Regions from separate parts of the Priestia sp. 53B2 genome, predicted to be linked through region 2. Evidence: riboswitches for the same ligand, from Rfam matches in the RefSeq annotation. Region 2 holds a riboswitch; each other region holds the start of a gene.
The links. A riboswitch is a leader RNA that binds a small molecule or an ion and turns the genes downstream of it on or off. The one in region 2 is predicted to bind S-adenosylmethionine.

Region 1: linked by a shared signal. The riboswitch ahead of metK (methionine adenosyltransferase) and the one ahead of ACN6NE_RS09550 (methionine ABC transporter ATP-binding protein) in region 2 are both predicted to bind S-adenosylmethionine.
Region 3: linked by a shared signal. The riboswitch ahead of ACN6NE_RS16975 (hypothetical protein) and the one ahead of ACN6NE_RS09550 (methionine ABC transporter ATP-binding protein) in region 2 are both predicted to bind S-adenosylmethionine.

What each region holds. Positions count from the first base shown of each region.
Region 1 covers NZ_JBLZXA010000008.1:1,077,357-1,083,359, reverse strand. Annotated here, with positions in the region: gene ACN6NE_RS08915 (alpha/beta hydrolase family protein) at 1-129, shown strand, start outside; gene ACN6NE_RS08910 (DUF2584 domain-containing protein) at 184-426, shown strand; gene pckA (phosphoenolpyruvate carboxykinase (ATP)) at 461-2,050, opposite strand; SAM riboswitch class I at 2,425-2,542, shown strand; gene metK (methionine adenosyltransferase) at 2,674-3,876, shown strand; gene ACN6NE_RS08895 (glycosyltransferase family 4 protein) at 3,909-5,054, opposite strand; gene ACN6NE_RS08890 (phosphatase PAP2 family protein) at 5,073-5,597, opposite strand; gene ACN6NE_RS08885 (gamma carbonic anhydrase) at 5,789-6,003, opposite strand, start outside.
Region 2 covers NZ_JBLZXA010000009.1:63,922-69,924, forward strand. Annotated here, with positions in the region: gene sufC (Fe-S cluster assembly ATPase SufC) at 1-530, opposite strand, end outside; gene ACN6NE_RS09535 (carboxymuconolactone decarboxylase family protein) at 770-1,135, opposite strand; gene ACN6NE_RS09540 (MetQ/NlpA family ABC transporter substrate-binding protein) at 1,258-2,094, opposite strand; gene ACN6NE_RS09545 (methionine ABC transporter permease) at 2,112-2,780, opposite strand; gene ACN6NE_RS09550 (methionine ABC transporter ATP-binding protein) at 2,773-3,798, opposite strand; SAM riboswitch class I at 3,930-4,037, opposite strand; gene ACN6NE_RS09555 (thioredoxin family protein) at 4,218-4,517, opposite strand; gene ACN6NE_RS09560 (toprim domain-containing protein) at 4,532-4,882, opposite strand; gene ACN6NE_RS09565 (YusG family protein) at 5,064-5,309, opposite strand; gene gcvH (glycine cleavage system protein GcvH) at 5,389-5,772, opposite strand; gene ACN6NE_RS09575 (arsenate reductase family protein) at 5,908-6,003, opposite strand, start outside.
Region 3 covers NZ_JBLZXA010000020.1:556,811-562,813, reverse strand. Annotated here, with positions in the region: gene ACN6NE_RS16980 (M20/M25/M40 family metallo-hydrolase) at 1-1,382, opposite strand, end outside; gene ACN6NE_RS16975 (hypothetical protein) at 1,852-2,094, opposite strand; SAM riboswitch class I at 2,162-2,263, opposite strand; gene ACN6NE_RS16970 (amidohydrolase) at 2,327-3,481, opposite strand; gene ACN6NE_RS16965 (GNAT family N-acetyltransferase) at 3,529-4,035, opposite strand; gene ACN6NE_RS16960 (M48 family metallopeptidase) at 4,734-5,486, shown strand; gene ACN6NE_RS16955 (DUF1259 domain-containing protein) at 5,698-6,003, opposite strand, start outside.

The sequences.
Region 1 (6,003 bases), on a different contig from region 2:
GAATCTAAACTAAAGAAGTCCAATAAAAAAGTTACCAGCTGGTACTTCGAAAACTTTCCACATGCTTTTCCACCAAAAGAAAACCGAGAAACGGTGAAGAAGTTAACGAAGTGGATGAAAGCGCAATAAAAGATATGCTACGATAGAGAAAACAAGTAGAATAACAGTGAGGAGTGAGAAAAAATGGGGATGCCGCTAGAATTAAATACAATGATTGTGACAAAAGGCAACGAAAAGCGTGTAACGGATAACATTTTTCAAGTTGAGAAAAAAGGATATCGCTTGTATCCGTTAGATATTCCATTAAACATTCATAAAACGAAAAATGGAGAATGTATTGGAACTGCTGTTGTGCGTAAGGTAGAAATGGAGCAGGAAAAAACCATTGTCACATATGAACTGACAAAATTACATTCGACTAACTAAAAAACCGATCGTCTATAAGACGATCGGTTTTTTATTAGACTCTAGGTCCGCCTAATGTTGAAATGTCAGATGCTACATGATTAAAACGCTTGAAATTAGCTTTGAATTTAGCAGCAAGCTCAGTTGCCTTTTGGTTATAAGCTGTTGCATCGTTCCATGCTTTAGAAGGCTGAAGCACTTCATCAGGAACTCCCGGAACATGAGTTGGAATCGATAAACCAAAAATAGCATCTGTTACTGTTTCGGTATTAGCTAGTTCTCCTTCAAGGGCTGCTTGAACCATAGCTCGAGTGTAACTTAACTTCATTCGTTCGCCCACCCCGTATTCACCGCCGGTCCATCCAGTATTTACAAGGTAGACATTTACATTATGTTCATCAATTTTCTTTCCTAGCATTTCTGCATAAGTTGTTGGAGCAAGAGGTAAGAAAGGCTCACCAAAGCATGTAGAGAAAGTAGCCTGTGGCGATGTTACGCCGCGCTCTGTTCCAGCTAACTTACTAGTGTATCCGCTCAGAAAATGGTACATCGCTTGTTCTTTTGTAAGCTTGCTGATTGGAGGCAAGACGCCGAAGGCATCAGCAGTTAAAAAGACAATAGCTGTAGGATGCCCAGCAACGCTTGGCAATACCGTATTATCAATAGAGTCAATTGAATAAGCGGCACGAGTATTCTCTGTTAAACTATTATCATTGTAATCTGCTACTTTCGTATTTTGATTTAACACTACATTTTCCAGTACGGCGCCGAAGCGAATTGCATTGAAAATTTGCGGTTCTTTTTCTTCGGAAAGCTGAATGCACTTCGCGTAGCATCCTCCTTCAATATTAAATACACCAGAGCTTGACCAACCGTGCTCGTCATCTCCGATTAAACGACGGTTTGCATCAGCAGAAAGCGTTGTTTTACCCGTTCCAGATAAACCAAAGAATAATGCAACGTCACCTTCTTCTCCTACGTTAGCAGAACAGTGCATGGATAGAATATTGTTTTGAGGAAGCAAGAAGTTCATCACTGAGAAAATAGATTTTTTCATTTCACCAGCGTATTCAGTTCCTCCAATTAGCACGATGCGTCGCTCTAACGAAAGAATAATGAAGGTTTCAGAATTCGTCCCGTCTGTTTCAGGATCAGCTTTGAACGTTGGAGCTGCTACAATTGTAAACGGCTTCACATCATCATTTGTTTTTTGTTCGGCTGAAGGGCGAATGAATAACTGCTGAGCGAATAGGTTGTGCCATGCAAATTCATTAACTACTTGAATTGGTAACTGATACTTTTTATCAGCTCCAGCATATCCATTAAAAACAAAAAGTTCATCCTGCTTCTTTAAGTGGGTTAAGACTTTTTTGTATAGCGCATCGAATCGCTGAGCAGAAATTGGCTGATTGACAGGTCCCCATTCAACCGTTTTTGAAGACACAGCATCGCTTACAATAAATTTATCTAAAGGAGAGCGACCTGTATATTTTCCGGTTTCGACTGACACAGCACCTGTAGAAGTCAGCGTTCCTTCGCGTCGAGCTAGAATTTTTTCAACAAGTTGTGGAACAGATAATTGGTGTTTTGTTGTTTTTAATTGAAGCAAACCATTTAATTCGATAGACATATCAACAGTACTCATGTGCACTACCTTCCTTTTTTAGCTATTATTTATTCATTAATGTTTGAAATTTATAATTAGTATAACACATTTATTTAATTATTCTATACTATTTAACTAAAAATGTTTGTGTATTATAAAAAAATGTACGTTATACCTATTTTAGACACATGTATATGTGCTAGGAGCGAAAAAAGTGAAGCTGTTTTAAGTGAAAGCCTCATTTTGATCTGTCTTATTAACTAAACTTAGTGATGATTCTTAATAAGATGTACTATTTCGGAATTTGAGTATGTTACATTAAAACAGATTCAAACATAAAGAGATGATTTCCATTTGAATGTTGTTGACAGTGAAGCGCTTTTTCATGTATTATATGTCCTTGAACGGATACTCTCTTATCCCGAGCTGGTGGAGGGACAGGCCCTATGAAACCCAGCAACCATCGTCATTTTTTTGTGTAGACGATAAGGTGCTAACCTGATGCAAGGGCACAACCTTGATCGATAAGAGTGAAAGGCTTATGTAGAATTTGATACCTTTCCTCGATACAAGGAAAGGTTTTTTATATTTTTTAACGTGTAATGAAAATAAGGGAATGAGTACCGTATCACAATGTATCGTATTTATAAGGAGGAAAACTGATGTCAACACAACGTCGTCTGTTCACGTCAGAATCTGTTACAGAGGGACATCCCGATAAAATTTGTGACCAAATTTCTGACTCAATTCTTGATGCTATCCTAGCAAAGGATCCAAATGCTCGTGTTGCTTGTGAAACAAGCGTAACAACTGGTTTAGTTTTAGTAAGTGGTGAAATTACAACTTCTACTTACGTGGATATTCCTAAAACAGTTCGTGAAACAATTAAAGGAATTGGCTATACTCGTGCAAAATACGGATTTGATGCTGAAACTTGTGCAGTATTAACATCTATCGACGAGCAGTCAGCTGATATCGCTGCTGGTGTAGACCAAGCGTTAGAAGCACGTGAAGGTCAAATGTCAGATGAAGAAATCGAAGCAATCGGAGCTGGAGACCAAGGGTTAATGTTTGGTTATGCATGTAACGAAACAAAAGAATTAATGCCTCTTCCAATTTCATTAGCTCATAAACTTGCTCGCCGTCTAACAGAAGTACGTAAAGAAGAAATTCTTCCTTACCTTCGCCCGGATGGTAAAACACAAGTAACGGTTGAATATGATGAAAACAACAAACCTGTTCGCATCGATACAATTGTTATTTCAACTCAGCATCATCCAGAAGTAACGTTAGAGCAAATTCAACGTAACTTAAAAGAATATGTTATTAATCCAGTTGTTCCAAACGAGTTAATTGATGAAAATACAAAGTATTTCATTAACCCAACAGGACGTTTCGTAATCGGCGGTCCTCAAGGAGATGCTGGTTTAACTGGTCGTAAAATTATCGTTGATACTTACGGCGGATATGCTCGTCACGGCGGCGGTGCATTCTCTGGTAAGGACGCAACAAAAGTAGACCGTTCAGCAGCTTATGCAGCTCGTTATGTTGCGAAAAATATTGTAGCAGCTGATCTTGCTGATAAATGTGAAGTACAACTAGCATATGCAATTGGTGTTGCACAACCAGTATCTATTTCAATTGATACATTCGGTACAGGAAAAGTTTCTGAAGAAGTACTAGTAGACGTAGTACGCAAAAACTTTGACCTACGTCCAGCAGGCATCATTAAAATGCTTGATTTACGTCGCCCAATTTATAAGCAAACAGCAGCTTACGGCCACTTTGGTCGTACGGATGTGGAGCTTCCTTGGGAGTTCACAGACAAAGCGGAAGTATTAAAAACTCAAGCTTTAGCTAAATAATAAAAAAATCTCCGTGAAAACGGAGATTTTTTTTATGCCCATTGAATACCTTCAGCAGATTTTTCTACGACACCTTCATATTCTGAAAGCAAATGCTGAAAAATGGCGTCCCATGATTGAGTAAGAGCATAGTGTCTCGCTGCATGGCCAAAGTGAAGCCGCTGGTGCAAATCATCGAGTAAACCTGTAATAGCCGAACTGAATTCTTCTAAGGAGTGAGGTTTGCAAAGGTAGCCGTTTCGCCCGTGCTGAACCATCTGTTTAACTCCTCCTGCATTTGCTGCCACTACAGGAGTTCCAGAAGCAAGAGACTCCAGTACAACATTTCCGAAGGTTTCTGTTTCTGAAGGAAAAACAAACAAATCAGATGATGAATAGATATGAGCAAGTTGCTTACCTTCAAGGAAGCCTGTAAATGTCATATGCTCAGATGCTTGCTGCTGCATTTGTTCTTTTAAAGGGCCGTCTCCCACAATAACCCAGTGAATTTGATGGCGGATATGATCCGGTAGAGATCGTGCGATTTTTATTAAAAAATCAGCGTTCTTTTCTTTAGCTAATCTTCCTACATACGTTAAAATGTAGGGCTTTTTAATATTATATTTAATACGAATATCAAAGCGGTCATAGTGGGGATGAAATAATTTATGATTTACTCCTCGCGACCAAATAGATACGTTGTGAAACCCTTGTTCTTCTAGCTGCTGTTTGGTCACTTCAGAGGGAGCGAATATTTTTTGTACAGGTTTATAAAACCATTTCATATATTTTTGCAGTGGTACACGCATTTTTTCAAGTTCATAGTGAGATAAATAATCATCAAAATTGGTATGATAAGAGCCGACAAGAGGAACACCTAATCTTTTCCCGTAATAGGAGCCGCAAAGCCCCATTGTAAAAGGAGTGGCCAAATGAATAATAGAAGGATTGAATTCCTGCAGCTGCTTTTTAATTTTTAGAACGTTTGGCAATGAAAAGCGGCTGTTTGGATAAAGGAAAAACGGCATGCTGGGCGAACGGTGAACATACGTTGAAAATGACTGATCATGAGCAAATTCAGGAGCAAATACCTGGATGGGAATTTGCTTTGATTTGACATACTGGGTAAACTGATAAAGTGTTTTAGCAGCTCCGTTAACTTCTGGAGCAAATGTATCCGTAAATAAAGCAATTCTCATTAGTACTCCTCCTATCAATTAAGTTAAAAATATGTTCAGTGACACAGCACCTGAAAAGATGCCCAGTATCAGGCCTACCATGACATCCGTCGGATAGTGCAGACCGAGATAAATTCTTGAAATTCCTACCGTTACTGCAAGAGGCAAAAGAACGGCAGTGAAGGCTGGATAAACAATCATAAGAGGGGTAACCAGCGAAAAAATAGCTGTTGTATGCCCAGATGGAAATGAATGATCTTTTAATGGATTTTCTAATACTTTTGTATATTTTAATTGAATATAAGGTCGTTTTCTCGGATATAGTTTTTTAGCAATGGCGACAGGAAGATGACTAACGGCTAGAGAAAACGCACAAGCGTAAGCGACGGATGAAGGATGCAGAAATAGCAGCAAGCACGCTATCACAATGGTAAACGTGGCTCCGCCAGCGTGAGTTAGTAAACGTAAAAATCTATTTAAGTGCTTTCGATCAAAATGTTGGTTTACGCTTTTGAATAATCGGCATTCGGCATCATATACATACTGAATTAACTTGGCTTTCATAGAGTCGCTCCCTTTTCAATAAATACGTCTTTATTATTCAGTTTAATCTTTAATTGTGTAGGCAGTACTAAAACGATGTAAATTAATATGGAAATTTCTTTACAATTGTGGAGAGAATAGAACATGATTGGAGAGTTTGTGGAGGTACTAAAAAAATTCCCTCAGTATGACTTTCTGAGGGAACGTTTCCTTTATAATGAAGAATCAGATTTCTTAATAGATTTATAATACTGCCCTTTTTCTACATATTCTGTACGAATGCGCTGCATATCTTTTAAATCCTCTTCTGTCAGAGTGCGGATCACTTTAGCAGGTCGGCCGAGTGCGAGAGTATTAGGGGGTATTTTTTTACCGGGAGGCACTAAGCTTCCAGCACCGATAAAAGCACCTTCACCAATTTCCGCAC
Region 2 (6,003 bases):
CCAGAGTCGATTTCATCTAAAATTGCAATTCCTGGTTGAAGCATCATTAATTGAAGAATTTCATTACGTTTCTTCTCACCGCCAGAGAAACCTTCGTTTAGGTAACGCTGAGCCATGTCTTGATCCATTTCTAAGAAATCCATGTTTTTGTCTAATTGACGGATGAATTTCATTAGTGAAATTTCTTCGCCTTCTTCACGACGAGCATTAATTGCTGAACGTAAGAAGTCAGCATTTGTTACCCCGCTGATTTCACTTGGATATTGCATAGCTAGGAATAGACCTGCACGAGCGCGTTCATCTACTTCCATCTCAAGTACATCTTCGCCGTCTAGCGTGATGCTTCCTTGTGTAACCTCGTATTTAGGATGTCCCATGATTGCTGAAGATAATGTTGATTTACCAGTACCGTTTGGTCCCATGATTGCATGGATTTCGCCGCCCTTAACTTCTAAATTAACACCTTTTAAAATTTCTTTACCTTCAATTGCAACATGAAGATCTTTAATTGTTAAAGTTGACCCTGCCATATTAAAACCTCCAGTTATAGACGTATATAGTAAAAAACGATATACCTATATCTTTTTAATTATTCTCATTTTATTCTCATTACAATCTTATAACAAATGAAAACTTATAGCAACCTTTTGACCCAAAAGGTTTTAAACCATTATGTACGTTTTTCAAGACTAAATCCACTCATAAAAAAGTTGCCTTAAAAGACTCTATAGAGCCTTCTAAGACAAGCTTTTTTACTCACTTTATTTACTTAGTGCGTGTGGCTAGTCAGTTCTGAAATACACTCTTGGACAAGCGTAACGGACTGACTCATCGCTGCGCCTCCGCCAAATGCTGCTGACACTCCGCATGCTTCTAAAATTTCTTGCTCAGTTGCACCTTGATCAATGCAGCCTTTTGTATGATAAATCATACAGTACTCGTCTTGAGCTACTACGCTGATTCCTAACGCGATTAGCTGCTTTTCTTTTTTAGAAAGAGAACCTTCTCCAAAACATGCTTCAGTAAACGCATTAAACGTTTTTGTTACTTCCGGCAATTTTTCGCTAAATTTCCCAACACCCATTTTATAATCATGAAGTGCTTGCTCAGTTGAATGACGTGCTTCTTGCTGCATAACGTCAGCTCCCATCATCAGTAAAGTTTTCACGGTTAGTATGCGTGAGAAAAATAAGAGTTATTCGTTTTCCCGCATACAAAAAAAGCACTTGCCCAGAGTGGGCAAGCGCTTTTCTTCTATTATTTACTTACCGGCAGTACTCCGCCTTTGTATTTTTCTTTAATGTAGTCTTGAATTTCTTTAGAGTGAAGAACTTTCACTAAAGCTTTCACTGTATCTTTATTTTCGTCGCCTTTGTGAACCGTAATGATGTTTGCATAAGGGTTATTTTCTTTGCTTTCCACTGCGATTGGATCTTTTACTGGATCTAAACCAGCATCGATAGCATAGTTAGCATTGATAACAACAGCGTCACCTTCATTATTTTTGTACATTTGAGGTAACAATCCGCCTTCAACATCGGCTTTAAATTTTAAATTCTTTGGGTTTTCTACGATATCTTTAATTTGTGCATCTGTTTTCTTTACGCCTGGTTTTAATTTGATTACGCCGGCTTTTTCAAAAATCGATAAAATACGTCCTTGCTCTGCTACTGCATCACGCATAATAACTGTGCCGTTTTTCGGAAGATCTTTTAAGCTTTTGTATTTTTTAGAGTAGATACCGATTGGTTCAATGTGAATGGCACCGGCACTTACAAAATCATACCCTTTTTCACCCTTGTGATCTTTTAGCACTGAATTCATATAAGGAACGTGCTGGAAGTAGTTTGCATCAATTTCATTGTTTGCAAGAGCTGTGTTCGGTAAGATATAATCTTGGAATTTTTTAATTTCCAAGTCGATTCCTTGTTTTTCTAAAATCGGTTTTGCTTGTTCTAAAATTTCAGCATGAGGCGTATTAGATGCACCCACAACAATTTTCTTTTCATCTTTTGATCCATTGTTAGATCCACATGCAGCTAATCCTACTACTAGCGCAGATGTTAGTGCTAAAGCCGAAAGCCATTTTTTCATAATAAATAATCCTCCCTTTATCTTTTATCAATTTTTGCAGTAATCGCATCTCCAATGAGTTGGATAATAAATACAATAATCAAAATTAAGATCGTAGCAGCTAGCGTTACATCATTATGACTGCGCTGGAATCCTTCTAAATATGCAAGATTCCCGAGACCTCCAGCTCCAATCACACCCGCCATTGCCGTATAGCCGACTAACGCAATCGTCGTTACCGTCAAACCAGAAATTAAAGCTGGCAGCGATTCAGGTAACAGCACTTTAAAGATAATAGTGCTTGTTGTTGCTCCCATTGATTTAGCAGCTTCAATAACACCTTTATCAATTTCGCGCAGACCAATTTCTACAAGACGCGCATAAAATGGTGCTGCTCCAACAATTAAAGCAGGTAACGCTGCATTAGCGCCTAAAATACTTCCTACCAATGCTTTGGTAAATGGAATCAGTAAAACAATTAAAATAATGAATGGAATGGAACGAAAGATATTTATAACTGCTGACACAATGGCATATAAAGGTTTGTTTTGCCAAAGCTGTCCTTTGGACGTTAAAAATAAAAGCAAGCCCAATAAAATACCTAGAACAAACGTGGCTATAACTGAAATAGCCGTCATATATAGTGTTTCATTTGTCGCTTGAATAAAATCATCTAAAATAACGTTTGGAAATAGTTTCTCAAGCATTTGTCATTACCTCCACTTCTACCTGCTGCTCATGAATGTATGCAATGACTTTTTCAACTTCTGTTAATTCTCCGTCTAAATGAACGAACAACGTTCCGTATGAACCTGTTTGTGTATGAGAAATCTTTCCTTGCAAAATATTAATCGTTACATCAAACTGTTTTAAAATCGTTGTAATGAGCGGTTGCTCTGCTTTTCCGCCAACAAACGTCAGCTGAATAATTTGCCCGCTTGGATATAACTCCTGTACTTGTTCAATTGTTTCAAACGTTTCTTCTGGTTCAGAAATCTGTTGAACGAATCGTTTTGTAATCGGCTGCTTAGGTTTTCTGAATACTTCTAGCACTTGTCCTTCTTCTACCACTGCCCCATTTTCCATAACGGCTACCCGATGACAAATTTTACGAATAACGTGCATTTCATGAGTAATCAATACAATGGTTAACCCTAGCTTCTCATTAATATCTACTAACAGATCTAAAATGGAATCTGTCGTTTGAGGATCAAGCGCTGATGTTGCTTCATCACACAGCAATACTTTTGGGTTATTGGCTAGCGCTCGAGCAATACCAACGCGCTGCTTTTGTCCACCGCTAAGCTGTGATGGATAAGCATTTTCACGCCCTTCAAGCCCGACTAGCTTGATAAGCTCGTCTACTCGTTTCATTCTTTTTTCTTTTGAGATCCCTGCTATTTCTAACGGAAATGCAATATTTTCTCGCACCGTACGCGACCACAAGATATTAAAGTGCTGAAACACCATACTAATTTCTTGTCTAGCTTTTCTGAGTTTTCCGCCTTTAATTTTTCCAATATCATTACCTGCTACTTCGACCTTTCCTGTCGTTGGTGTTTCTAACCCGTTTAGCAAGCGAATTAAAGAACTTTTCCCCGCTCCGCTATAACCAATAATTCCGTAAATTTCACCTTGGTTAACGGTTAGATTCACATTATCAACAGCTGTTACTTGACCGCTTTTAGCCTGATAAATTTTTGTAACGTCTGTTAATGTAATCATATTTCTTCACCTTCTTTAGTAAAAACTTAATTATGTTAGGTTGCCCTATAGGATGAAAAAGCCGTAAAACAATTTTCCCCATTAAAAAAGCCTCTCTGCGCATGACAGAAAGGCTCGATATTTAATCCTTTCTCTCATCTTTCAAAGCGCATAGCTTTGCAGGAATTGGCACCATTTCAGTTAGTCTGACGGTTGCCGGGTTTCACAGGGCTCAGTCCCTCCACCTCTCTTGATAAGAGTTCGCAACAATTATTTTGTTTTTGGGAAATATTCATTCATTTATGAACATTCATGAGTGTGATTTTAGCATGTGTCAGATAGGCTGTCAACAGATTTTACTCTTGGGATAATATCCCAAGATTTCAACAACCCCAACGGTTTGCTCTCTTTCAATTTCTTCATTTTAAACAAACGTTTGATTATCGAAGCTCTTCAAGTACGTGCTCGATGGAATGAAACGCATAGAGTTTTTTTACCATTTCGCCATTTTTCACTTCAATCAAACAAGGTACACTTTCAATTGAAAATACTTCTGCTTTTGAAGGCATATAATTTAAATTGCTCATTCCGATGGTCACACCGGGCAGCATCGCTTCTGCTACGGTTAACATTTTTTTTGCCAGCTGACATGTCCCGCAAAAAGGTGTATGGAAAAAGATAAACGCTCTTTGTCCTTCTTTCAACTGATCGTCAAGCTGTTTTTCGCTCCATTCTTGCATGTTGCTCATTCCTTTTATGTTAAAAATTCTGCATTAACATCGATATTGGCACTCAGTAATACTGTTGCTATGTGATGTCTAGGGGCGGCAGCAACCTCTCGGTACATTTTATCAATATATAGATGCTCTGCTTCCGGAAGCTCTCGTTTAAATTGTTTTCTTAGCTTATTCCCTGAATCATCAGAGTCAACGAGTATGTATACCTCTTTGTTAAACGTACAGTCAATAATTTCATCCAGCTTTGATAAACTAATCGTACCGTTTGTACAGATAATTTCAATTGGTTCTCGAATGATATCTTGAATACGTTTTTTATCTGATTTCCCTTCGACAATAATTACTTTTTCAATTTCAATTAGCCCCATTTTCATCACCCATAATCGTCAGTTGTATAGTAACATCATTTCTTTATGCTATACAATATTCGTTAATGTATCACAGTTCACCTGTTTTTTAAAAGAAATTTGCAAGAAAGAACTGTTTTTAAAGGCAGCTTAGGCCATATTTTTTCCATAAAACGAGAAAAACAGCGGCAGTTGCCACTGTTTAGCACCATCCTGCTTCTTCGTCGCAGTCTGTATATTTTTGCGTTTCACCTTGCTTTTGTACATCCGTATATTGGTAGAACTTATTATTTTCTTGCGAATACCCTTCTTCAAAGCGATATTCATTGCCGCTTGTTCCGTAACTAACTTCACCAATTGGCTGCTTATCAACATATAATTTCATACCGCCGTCATGAAATTTAGCTGTAACGCGATCTGTAACGTCCATTTTTTGTTTTTCAAACATAAAAAGACACTCCTTTAGCTTGTTTACTAATAGAGTGTCCAGTCAAAAACTTTTCATAAAGACAATTTATGGAGGAATATTATCCTTCGTTTGTCATTTCTTCGTATTGCTCTGCTGTCATTAGCTTGTCTACTTGAGAAGCATCAGATGGTTTGATTGTAATCATCCATGCTTCTTCGTATGGAGATTCATTAACAAGTTCAGGGCTATCGCTTAAGTTATCGTTTACTGCTACAACTTCACCGCTAATTGGTGCATAAAGCTCAGAAACTGTTTTTACTGATTCAACGCTGCCAAACGGCTCGTCAGCTTCTACTTTTGCTCCTACTTCTGGCAGTTCAACGAATACGATGTCGCCAAGCTCAGCTTGAGCGAAATGCGTAATACCTACGCGGACAACGTCTCCTTCTGTTTTTACCCATTCATGCTCTTCAGAATAACGCAAATCTTTTGGTGTACTCATCTTAATCCCTCCAAAATATGTATCGTAATTTGTTTATATAAAAAGCGCCTTCAACGTGGAGAACACTTTCTACAACCTAAAATAACTTCCTATTAACAGTGTAACGTAAAAGGTAAAAATTTTCTATTTGAAAACTTACTTCCACACGTCCTCAAACTGCTCTTCTTTGAAGCCAAGCGTTACTTTTTGTCCATCTGTTAGCAGCGGACGCTTAATTAACATGCCATCTGA
Region 3 (6,003 bases), on a different contig from region 2:
GCATAGCTTAAATCCGAAATTCCGCCAAAATAACTTTGTTCAACTAGCTCCACTTGGAATTGCTCTTTGGCAGTTGCCTGTACGTTTGACAAAATCTCTTGTACAAACGGATCATCATGTGAACAAACGGCCGGATAAAAAGGCGGCGTAAAAAATAAGACCATCATCGGAGCTGCTTCTTTACATAAACCAGCTAAAGAGTTTACTAATTTAATGGTTTTATTTCTGTCATCATCCTCTTGTGCTAAAAGTGCTGCTTCCATTTCTTGCACATATTTTTCACCGTGCTGTTTGACTGCATGAGTATAAAGTTCTTCATACGTCCATACGTTCACGTCAAGAGATGAACCCTCCATTCCCGCAGCGTAATGCCTAGCGGCTTTATTATAATGTTTTTTTACATTCAAAGCCGCTTTGTCAGCCGATTTCAACAGCAGATCTGTTACTTCTTTAAGAGAGCGGTTTAACATAAATAAATTAAATAATACAACGGCAGAGTGCGGAACTTGAACTGAATACTCTTCTTTTAAATCTTTTTGTATCAGCACCGTAGGAGGTGGACTCGTTTCATCTCTTACTTTTTCGCAAAAATCAACGTTTAATTCTATTTCTTTTGTTAAATAAGAAGCTAGTAAATTAGCATTTAAACCAGCTAGCGGTTCCCCTACATGAGTTTCTTTTCCATAACACAAAAAGCTTGGCATGATCTTCCCAATCGATCCTGAGTACACATAGTTCGTTTGATCTCCAGGATAACGGCTGAACACTGGTTCTGCATTTAGCATGAGAGAAAAATCCAGCTGATGTTTGCGGGCAAGTTCTAAAAGAACAGGCACTGCTTTTCTCATCCCAAGCGAATTTACTTCTTCATCCGGTACCGACAGCAGCAGGATGTTTCCGTCAAACTCTCCGTTGCATGCTCGTTCAACCATACTGATATGCAGGGCAATGCCTGCTTTCATGTCCATCGTTCCTCGGCCAAAAAGCCAGTCTCCTTTTACCATATCTTTTTGTACATGCGCCGGAACTTGTTCCATATGATTATAAAAAGTACTCGTTAATGTATCAGCGTGAAAAGCATCCTTTTTCCACTGTCCATAATCTTGTACATCCACTACATCGTAATGACTTACTAGTACAACTGTTTTATTGGTATTTTTCCCTTGAACAAAAGCTGTGACAATCGATCGCCCGTCTCCTGTTGAATGAAGCTCGACTTGCTCGTTTTTTTGAAAGTAAGGCAGCTTCAATAAACACGACGCTATCGATTCAGCCATTTCCACTTCTGCCATCGTTCCTGTCACGCTAGGTATAGAAACCAATTCGCTTACAAGTTTTTTTAACTGTTCTTTTGTTTGATACAAAGATGTTTTGTTCGACATACCCTTCATCTCTTTCCTTTTTCTAAATTTTCTATCAAACAAAACCATTCGTCAATCCCTTTGACAGAGACCCTTTCATTCTATCCTTATGTATCATAGTATGGCGCTGCCTTTACGCACATGATAAAAAAAGAGTGCGCGGCTAGGGATAGCACCGCACACTCTTTTTTTACTTTTCGTCATCTTCTAAAAAGTCTAGGATACGATCAATAAGCTGTTCGCTTCCTGCATCGTTTCCGTGTTCAAGAGACATTTCCATTTCAATGCTCCTTTCATAAAATATTCTTGTTTTATAACATACCACAATTCATTTCGAATGTAACCTTTAATTTGTGTAAAAATTTCGACAATTTATGATTAATTTTAAAACCTAGTGAGTATTGATTATACCCACCAGATTCTTTGCTTGTCAAAAACCATGCTTTCTATTTAAAAACACTTAAAAAATAGAGGCGCGAGTAGACTTCTTCTATAAAAGACAGCCTACTCGCTCAAGCTTGGAACAGCATGATGAATAAATTTCTAGTTCATTTGCTTTTTGTACATCTTTAATATCTATGCCTACAGCATATGTACGAACATGGTTTTCGACCACAATTTCATAAAATGTTTCCAATTCGCGATAAGCTACTTGATAATGCTTTCCTAATAATTTCACTGCTTCCTTTAATGCTTTCTCTCCTGTATGTGCTGCAACTGCTGTATGACTCATAAAACCCTCTCCTTTTAGAAAAATAAAAAAACTCATTTTGCTTTGATGCAAAATGAGTTTTTCACCCGTTTTATCACCCAAAGCACATGCTTTGCTGGTAGGAGCACCTTACATTCGTAGGTTGCTGTGGAGTCAAAGAGCCAGATCTCTCGTCCACTCGTGATAACTTTTTTAATTTGAAATTTATTTTATCAAATAATTCCATCCGCGTAAATAGAAAAATAAAAATATTTTAATTTTTCGGGTAATGGAATGAATTCAAAAAATGAAAGCTTAGATTAGCAAAATAAGAAGCTGCTACAAGTAATGCCTCTTCATTTAATGAAAAAGAAGGATGATGCCATTCATATTCTCCAGCTGTACCCATCCATACAAAAAATCCTGATACATGCTGCTGATATACGGCAAAATCTTCTCCTCCAGGCGATTGTTCAGCTTCTACGACTTGATAACTAAGATCCTCTGCCGCTTTGATAGCCAGTTTTTCCAGCGTATCATCATTGTTTACTACAGGAAGGTATGGATACCATTTAACGTCTACTGAAGCCCCGAAAGCTGCACCAATCCCTTCAGCAGTTCGTTTCATAAGAGCCGGTATTTTTTCTCTCGCTTCTTCTTGAAAGGTACGCACCGTTCCTTCAAGCGTTACTTTGTCAGGAATGACGTTCCACGAGCTCCCTCCGTGGATTTGAGTTATGCTGACAACAACATTTTGAAATGGGCTGAGATTACGGCTGACAATGGTTTGTAAACTAGTAACAATTTGACCAGCAGCAGCAATCGGATCTATTGTTTTTTCAGGAATACCCGCGTGACCTCCTACTCCTTTGACGTCAATTTCAAAACGATCAACACTTGCCATTAAAGGTCCTGGTTTGATACCAATGGTTCCTACAGGAAGATCCGGTTTGTTATGCATCCCAAATATCGCTGCCACTCCTTCGAGCACACCTTTTTCAACTAGCATTTTTGCCCCAGAAGCTGTTTCTTCGGCTGGTTGAAAGATAAATCGAACCGTACCGCAAAGCTCCTGCTGACGCTCTTTAAGAAGAATGGCTGCTCCGATTATAGAAGCCGTATGAAAATCATGGCCGCATGCGTGCATAACACCGTTCACTTCAGAAGCAAATGGCAGATTGGTTTTTTCTTCAATTGGCAGCGCATCAATATCAGCTCGAATAGCGATAGTAGGTCCCGGCTTTCCTCCCACAATTTCTGCTACTGCTCCTACGTCTAATGGGAATGCATCCGCTATAGAAATTTCATAGTGTTTTAACCACTTTTTAATACGTTTAGTTGTCTCATATTCTTTCATTGAAAGCTCTGGAAACCGGTGCAGCTCACGGCGTATGTCTATTAACTCATTTAGTAGTAATTGATCTGTCATATTTATCACTCTTTCACATTTCTTAATTTGTATCACTTCTCTATCTTTTACGACGAAGAGTGTACCTCATTGAATTTTTTATAAAGAAACACGGTCTTATAACCTTCTGCAAGGTGCTTTTCTTTAGCTTGAACATATCCTTTTCGTTCATACATCTCAACTAACCAAGGATGTTCTTTTGCTGTTCCTAAAGACACACCTGGTGATTTAAACGTATTTTTTATTACCTCTTCCTCTACTAGATGCAGCAGCTTAGATCCAACGCCTTTCCTGGCAAACGACGGGTATACTGCAAACCACCAAAGGTGCGGAACAGCAAACGGACCTGGATGTTCTCCCCAAGGCATTCGTATAGACACAGTTGCAGCGATTCTTTTATCTTCTTCATATACATAGCAAAGGTTTTGAGAAATATTTTTCTTAACGAGGGCAAGATCAGCAGTAGCTGCTAAGAAAGGAATGCCTAGCTCTCGAATAGGCTTATATGCTTGTAGAGTTAAGTTCAATAAGTTATCTGCGTCGTCATTTGTTGCTAAACGGAATTCATTTTTCATCTCTTCGTCTCCTTATGTAGTGCTTAAATATTTATTTAACTTATAAGTTTACTAAGAATTAAAAAAGACAGACTGCCGCCTTGCGTACTCACTATACAACTGCTTTTATAACGTGTCAATTTTCATTATCTCTTTCTATGAAAGCTATCATAAAAACCAATACTTACAGTTTATTATACTGAACAAATATCAATAAATCCCCTTACGAAACCCCTTTCATTACTTTCGTTAAATTTTCAACCGCAATTATAGTGCGACGTATGATAAAATAGAACACGGTAGTTGTAAGAAAAGCAAACAGAAATGTAATCACTAGCATAATCGAGGCTGCTTGCTCTTGTTTCATAATAAGATAATAATTTGTCACTTCAATTACAGTAAGTGTTATGACCATCCTATATAGCATTTCACATGTAAACTTTTAAACGCTTTTTTTATTTTTCATTCCCTATACCATCTAAAGACATAGAATGTCTAATCTATATTAGTAGTATCGGCATATTTTTATATGTTTTTGTAAAAACTAAAGAAAAATTGAAGCAATTATTATTGGCGCTTTTCCACTAAATATTGGAATACATATCATTCTGCAAGGCGCTGCAACAGCAGTTGATAACTGTCTGATTATTCTTTCATTTGACCAAACTCTACCTTTGCTTATAAAATGAAGATTTGTAGAAAGGAGTACGAAAAATTTTATGTATACGTATCAAACAGGCAATCAAACAATTGACTACAAAATTGAAGTCGTTCCAAATAGAACCGATATCACGGTGCAAATTTGTGACAAAGAAGGGGTAAAAGTTATTATCCCAAGAGGTCTTAATGAAAACAATGTGCGTTCAATCATCGCACGCAAAGCAACATGGATTTTAAAACAACTAAACGGTTCACAGCCAGCTGAGGAAAAGCCAGCTGCTCCAAAGAAAGAAGCAGTAAAAAAAGAAACAGCTAAAAAAGAGGCTCCTAAAGCAGCAGCTTCTGCAGCTAAAACTGGTTCTTTTGAAGAGGGAGACAAATTCCCTTACCTAGGACGTCAATACCGCTTAAACATCGTTCGTGGAGATGTAGCAAAGGCTGAAATGACATTCCGTGCAAAATTCATTGCTACAGTACCTGAAATCTGGAACGAGCAGCAAACAAATGAAGGTATTGGACAACTATTAACAGAATGGTACCAAGGCCGCGCAGGTGAAAAATTCCAAGAAGCTTTGAAATCTGTTAAAAAAGCAGCAGACAATGCTCCTGAATCTGTTAAATGGGACGAGTTAGGTGAAGAATACGCTACAACTCAAGATAATACAATCGTATTAAACTGGCGTTTGCTAACAGCTCCTCTTGCAACAATTGAATATGTCATTGCTTCTCAATTTACAAATGCAGATGAGTTATTCGAAGATGCAGCTGAACGCAAACAGTGGTTAAGCGATAATACCCTCAACGCATTTTAAGTTTATACATAAAAAAGCACGCGGCGAACGCGTGCTTTTTTTATTTGGATAGAAGTACTCGAATAATCTCACTGCTCAAAAATTAGTTAACCTGATAGGTTCATTCAAGTGCAGTTTATAAACAAATATATAATATACATGTTTAAAGTTTTATTAATCTAATTTTAAAAGCAGTAAGTAAGACTAAACTGATTCTATAAAAAACTGCTTTCTATCCTTTTAATACTCTAAACGCTTCTCTTATTTTTCGTGCAAAATCTAACGGTGGCTCTACGGATTCAAAATGCATATACATTGCTCTCGGCTCTTCAAATAGCCAATGGTTGTGAACGGCCGTAACCTTAATATCTCTTTTTCTAAGCTCCGTTAATAATGGATTTACTTCTTCTTGCAAAAGCACGGTTTCACCTAGATTTAGCGCTCTTCCTTTGCTGTCTAAATCTTCAAAAGTGAAAAATTGAGGGGTAACTAATGGAGAGCGTGTTGGACGCCCTAAAATTTTAAAACGAATCGTACG